DNA from 2 places in the Dickeya lacustris genome. Region 1 is predicted to be linked to the other one. Evidence: riboswitches for the same ligand, from Rfam matches in the RefSeq annotation. Region 1 holds a riboswitch; the other holds the start of a gene.
The links. A riboswitch is a leader RNA that binds a small molecule or an ion and turns the genes downstream of it on or off. The one in region 1 is predicted to bind thiamine pyrophosphate.

Region 1 (3,205 bases):
GGTCATATTGCGTTGGATCATCTGCATCGGCACATGACCGGGGCCTTCTATCATCACCTGCACGTCGTATTCCCAGGCGATTTTGGTTAACTCGCCCAGCGTGTGCAGCTCGGCAAACTGCGCCTCGTCGTTGGCATCCTGAATCGAGCCGGGGCGCAGGCCATCGCCCAGCGACAGCGCGACGTCATAGGCGGCGCAGATTTCGCAAATTTCGCGGAAATGCTGGTAGAGGAAGTTCTCCTGATGGTGCGACAGGCACCATTTCGCCATGATGGAACCGCCGCGCGAGACAATACCGGTCAGGCGTTTGGCGGTCATCGGGACGTAACGCAGCAGTACACCGGCGTGAATGGTGAAGTAATCCACCCCTTGTTCGGCCTGCTCGAGTAAGGTGTCGCGGAACAATTCCCAGGTGAGGTTTTCCGCAATACCATTGACCTTTTCCAGCGCCTGATAAATCGGCACTGTGCCGATCGGCACCGGGCTGTTGCGCAAAATCCATTCGCGGGTTTCATGGATATAACGCCCGGTCGAGAGATCCATCACTGTGTCTGCGCCCCAGCGCGTGGCCCAGACCAGTTTTTCCACTTCTTCCTCAATCGAGGAACTGACCGAAGAGTTACCGATATTGGCGTTCACTTTGACCAGAAAATTGCGGCCAATAATCATCGGCTCCGATTCCGGGTGATTGATGTTAGCCGGAATAATCGCGCGCCCGGCGGCCACTTCCTCGCGCACGAACTCTGGCGTGATGTTCTCTGGCAAGCGAGCGCCAAAGTGGTGGCCGGGATGCTGCTGGCGCAGCACGGCGCTGCGAATACGCTCGCGCCCCATGTTTTCACGGATGGCGATAAATTCCATTTCCGGCGTGATAATGCCGCGCCGCGCGTAGTGCAGTTGGGTGACGCACTGGCCGGTTTTGGCGCGCAGCGGTTTGGTCAGAGGGTCAAAACGCAGATGATCAAGGCCGATATCCGCCAGCCGCTGTTGGGTGAAACCGGAGCTGGCGTGCGCCAGGGGCTCGGTGTCGCCGCGTTCGGCAATCCAGTCGGCGCGCAATGCCGCCAGCCCACGGTGGACATCGGGGGTGATGGCCGGGTCGCCATACGGCCCGGCGGTGTCATACACCGGCACGGCTTCGTTGGGCTCATAGTGCGGGTTATCACGGCTGCCGCCTGTCAACGTCGGACTTAAGCGGATCTCCCGCATCGGTACGCGAATGTCCGGGCGCGAGCCGGTCAGATAAATGCGTTGCGAATTAGGAAAGGTTGAGCCGCGCAGCGAGGCGATAAACTGCTGGGCGGCGGCGCGCTGTTCTCGGCGACCGGGTGCGGTTTGTTCTGTGAGAACACGCGATGCTGTAGACGAAGTTGGTTCTGTAGGTGACGTTGGTTCTGTAGACATAGCAAGTTCCTGTTGATTAAAGGAAAATTTGCTTGTCTGGAGCTCGCAGGGAGTAATAGCCGGATGCTCATCCACATGCGACCGCAACGTGGCGCGTTTACGGTTACAGCGGCGGCCTGGAAGGGCAGCCCGTGGCAGGCAATGTGGTTACTCTTGTTCCCTTCGCAGGTATTAACCTGATCAGGTTCCGCGGATCCCGAATTAACGGTCTCAGCCTGCTCGCCACAAGGCGCGCTAGGCACTCCGACAAGATTTGCCCCGGATGGGGCCATCAAAAACAGTGACACTCTATGCCGTGTCACGGTGCGCCGTCAATACACGGCACCGTCAATGGTGAGGCGGCGGGATATCCGCGCGTGAGCGCATTGCCAAGGTTTTCACCTCGCCGGATAATGGCGGCACACGGCAATTCAGCCCGGTTGTTTTGATAATCAAATGGGTTGAGAGTAAAACGCATTGAGAGCGAAACCGGATCAAACGTGAAACCGGGTCATCAGCGGGAGTGATAAAGAAAGATGGACGTAGCGCTGAAAGGTGATGAACAGGGCTGGTGGGTAGTGTATCACCAGCATCAGATATGGCTGCCGCAAGGCGAGTTGCCGCAGGGCACGGCAGCGCAGTGGCAGTTACAGCAGTGTACGGCGCGTCAGGTTGGCGAGTGGCAGGGTGAACCGGTGTGGCTGGTACTGCAAGAGCGGGCGCGGGAGATGGGGTCGGTGCGCCAGTTACTCAGCCAGGATGCCGGTCTGTTTCAATTAGCCGGGCGCGCGGTACAACTGGCCGAGTTTTATCGCTCACATCGGTTTTGCGGCTACTGCGGCCATACGATGACCGCAAGTACCAAGGAGTTGGCCTGCTTGTGCCCGCAGTGTAAAGAGCGCTACTACCCACAGATTGCGCCTTGCGTGATTGTCGCCATCCGCCATCACGATAAAATCTTGCTGGCGCAGCATTTGCGTCATAAAGGCAATATGTATACCGTGCTGGCCGGGTTTGTTGAAGTCGGCGAAACGCTGGAACAGGCGGCGATGCGCGAGGTGATGGAAGAGAGCCAGATTCGCATCAAGAACCTGCGCTATGTCTGCTCACAGCCCTGGCCGTTTCCCCATTCGCTGATGACCGCTTTCATGGCGGACTATGACGGCGGCGAGCTGAAACATGACCCTTCTGAACTGCGCGCGGCGGGCTGGTTTCGCTACGATGATTTACCGGAGCTGCCGCCGCCGGGTACGGTTGCGCGCCGTTTAATTGAAGACACCGTCGTGCTGTGCCGCGACATGGCGCAGTGAGCAAGAGCCTGCGGCAATCATGCCTGAGAAAGGCGTAATAAAGGAAAAAATCATGACTGATCTAAAAAATGATCGCTATCTGCGAGCATTATTACGCCAGCCGGTGGATGTGACGCCCGTATGGATGATGAGGCAAGCCGGGCGTTATCTGCCGGAATATCGGGCGACCCGAGCGCAGGCGGGCGATTTTATGTCGCTGTGTAAAAATGCGGAATTGGCGTGTGAAGTCACGTTACAGCCGCTGCGACGCTATGCGCTTGATGCCGCCATCCTGTTTTCCGACATTCTCACGGTGCCGGATGCGATGGGGCTTGGGCTCTACTTCGAAGCCGGTGAGGGCCCGCGCTTTACCTCGCCGGTGACATGCCGTGCCGATGTGGAAAAACTGCCGGTGCCTGACCCGGAGCAGGAGCTGGGTTACGTGATGAATGCGGTGCGCACCATTCGCCGCAATCTGGCCGGTGCGGTGCCGCTGATCGGTTTTTCCGGCAGCCCGTGGACGCTGGCGACCT
Region 2 (3,205 bases), 950 kb from region 1:
CAGCGCCTGCCAGAGCGCAGGCTGGCTAAACACGTTGCGCATCGACGGGTTAATGCCATCCGCCAGCACCGCCAGCAGCGGCGGTAAGAGCAGAGCGAGCGCCAGCGTGATGACAAGCGTGTCGCACAGGCGGCTCCACAGGCTGTCTTGCGGGTCACGCCAGTGCAGGCGCTGGCTGGTGCCCGGCGCAAGCCAGTGGCTCAGGCGCTGGCTTGCAAGCAACAGCGCCAGACAGCAACACAGTTGCAGCAGTGCCAGCAGCGCTGCGCGCGCCGGGTCATAGTCAAAGCTCAGGGCCTGATAAATCGCCAGTTCAAGGGTGGTGGCCTGTGGGCCGCCGCCGAGCGCCAGCACGGTGGCAAAGCTTGAAAAACACAGCATAAAAATCAGCGCACCGGCGGGCAGCAGTTGGCGGCGCAACCACGGCCACTCCACCCAGCGGAAAAAGTGCCAGCTGCGCAGGCCAAGCTGGGCGGCCAACTGACGCTGTTCCGTCGGGATGTTTTGCAGCGTTTGTAAAAACAGCCGTGTTGCCAGCGGCAGGTTAAAAAAGACGTGGGCCAGCAAAATGCCCGGCAAACCGTATGGCGAAAAGCGATACGGCAGGCCGAGCAGCGCCAGCGCGTGCGCCAGCCAGCCTTCGCGGCCATACACCCGCAACAGGCCGAAGACCGCCACCAGCACCGGCAGCACCAGCGTCATGGCGCACAGGCGCAATAGCCAGCGGTGGCCGGGAAAGCGGCGACGGTATAACGCCCGGGCAAGCAGCAAGGCCGGCCCCAGCGAGAGCGCCGAAGACAGCAGCGCCTGCCAGACGCTAAAACGCAGAACGTGCCACAGGTAGTGGTCTTGCCATAAGGCGAGCCAGGGGGCATCGCCCGCCTCGTACCACAGCGCGCCGAACGCCAGCAACGCGGTGGCGCACAGCAGCCCGGCGGCGAAAACACCCGGCCACAGTGCTCCGGCAAGAAAACGCCGGGGCGTTATCAACGGCTGACGGCGCGTTGCCATGCCTGCACCCAACCCGCGCGCTGTTCTGCGACCTGCTGTGCGCTAAAGGTCAGTGCGTTGGCCGGTACGGATAAGTTTTGATAGCCTGCGGGCAGATCGGTGTGGATAGCCGGATACATCCAGTTGGTGGTCGGGATCAGGTTCTGCACCGTCGGGCTGACCATAAATTGCAGGAACTGCGTCGCCAGCTGCGGGTTTTTGCTACCCGCCAGCGACGCGGCGACTTCCACTTGCAGGTAGTGGCCTTCGCTAAAATTCGCCGCCGCATAGTTCTCTTTCTTCTCGGCAATCACATGGTAAGCCGGAGATGTGGTGTAACTGAGCACCAAATCCGCCTCGCCTTTCAGGAACAGGCCATAGGCCTCGCTCCAGCCTTTGGTGACGGTGACGGTTTTCGCCGCCAGTTTCTGCCAGGCGTCCGGCGCGTTATCGCCATACACTTTTTGCATCCACAGCAGCAGCCCCAGACCCGGCGTGCTGGTGCGCGGATCTTCATAAATCACTTTCCACGCCTGCGGCCCTTCCACCAGCTCTTTGAGGCTGGCAGGCGGGTTTTTCAGTTTGTCTTTGTTATAGACAAAGGCAAAGTAGCCGTAGTCAAAGGGCAGGAACGTGGCGTTTTGCCAGCCGCCGGGCACCGTCAACGCGCCTGTATCGATACCGTGTTTGGCAAACAGCCCGGTTTGTTCTGCCGCCTGCACCAGATTGTTATCGAGCCCCAGCACCACGTCAGCCGGGGTATTTTTACCTTCCATGCGCAGACGGTTGAGCAGCGCTACGCCATCTTCCAGCGCCACGAATTTCAGTTCGCAGTCACAGGTTTTTTCAAACGCCGCTTTGATGGATGGGCCCGGGCCCCATTCGGAAGAGAAGGAGTCGTAGGTGTAGACCGTGAGAGTCGATTTGGCGAATGCCGGGGCACTGAGCACCAGCAGGCAAGACATGAATGCAGTAAGAGAATGTTTAAGCACTTTGCGCTCCAATAATGTTGAAGGCGGCAAAGGTCTTTGAGCAGGCAAAGTATGCAGTCTCAAATCCCTTCGCCGGTATTAACCGGATCAGGTTCGACGGGTATTTTCTCAGCGGCCTGCGGCATAATTATGCCCAGGCGCACCCCGTTGAGAACGGCGCTATTGTAGAGGCTTCATGACGGCAGGAAAAGTATGATTCGCGCGGCGGGCGATATTCCTGCCTCGCTGCGCTAGTCGCTCGGTGCAAACCAGGCGGATTTAAAATCAAACCAGCCTAGTGTGTTCATGCGCAGGCCGCGCATGTTGGCCTGCCCTTGCAGGCGCAACCAGTGGTGGAAGAGCGGGTGAATGGCCGCCTCACACACCAGCGATTGGCACCACTGCGCCAGATCCAGCCCGCCCTGACGCCACTGGCGGGTGAGCGCATCCAGCTCGCCGTCCGCCAGGCAGTGGCGCAACAGCGGTAGCTCGCACAGCATGGCGAAGACAGAAAATTCCAGCGGCAGATAAAAATTGGCGCTGCCAAGCCAGAGATCGCCTGCGTCTTCGCCTTGGCACCACGCGTCGAACTCCAGTGTGCGCAGCGTCAGTTTTACGCCGTGTACCGCCAGCAACTGCTGCATGATTCCGCTTATCACCGTGTATTCCGGGTGGTCGCGATAACAACTGAGGGTAAGCTCGGTCAGGCCGGGCGGTTTATCGCGCACCCTGCGTGGCGGGCTGTGATGCCAGCGCGGCAGCAAGCCATAGGCGGGCGACCAATCGCTCTGGTAGGGGTCTGGCGCCAGGTTTAACATCGCCACCGGGCTGAGTACCTGAGATAACCAGTGGCGCACGTCCGGGTCGGTCATGGCCGGGGAGCGGCGGTCAAACAGCAGGAAATAGCACCCTTCTTCCAGCCGGTTTTCCAGTTCGTTATCAAGCGTATCATCGCCTTGCAGCGTGACGGTGCAGGCGGGGATCACCGGCGCATCGGGCAGCACCCAGATGCTCACCTCGTCAATCAGCGCCCGGTAGCCGAAGTAATCATCAAAAGCGTCTATTTTGAGCCGGTCGGGGGTATTGCGTACCACGCGATAAGGCCCGGTGCCAATCGGCTGGCGTATAAAATCGGGCAGCGTCGGCCACTCGTTGGGCAGGATCATCGCCGCCACACTGCCCAACAGCCACGGCAGCCAGCGGTCTGGCATGCTGAGATGGATATCGAGCACGAACGGCATCGG

Region 2: linked by a shared signal. The riboswitch ahead of thiB (thiamine ABC transporter substrate binding subunit) and the one ahead of thiC (phosphomethylpyrimidine synthase ThiC) in region 1 are both predicted to bind thiamine pyrophosphate.

Annotation. Positions count from the first base shown of each region.
Region 1 is NZ_CP114280.1:2,252,508-2,255,712, reverse strand. It holds gene thiC (phosphomethylpyrimidine synthase ThiC) at 1-1,404, opposite strand, end outside; TPP riboswitch at 1,545-1,660, opposite strand; gene nudC (NAD(+) diphosphatase) at 1,920-2,693, shown strand; gene hemE (uroporphyrinogen decarboxylase) at 2,746-3,205, shown strand, end outside.
Region 2 is NZ_CP114280.1:3,198,331-3,201,535, forward strand. It holds gene thiP (thiamine/thiamine pyrophosphate ABC transporter permease ThiP) at 1-1,011, opposite strand, end outside; gene thiB (thiamine ABC transporter substrate binding subunit) at 987-1,955, opposite strand; TPP riboswitch at 2,029-2,139, opposite strand; gene sgrR (HTH-type transcriptional regulator SgrR) at 2,213-3,205, opposite strand, start outside.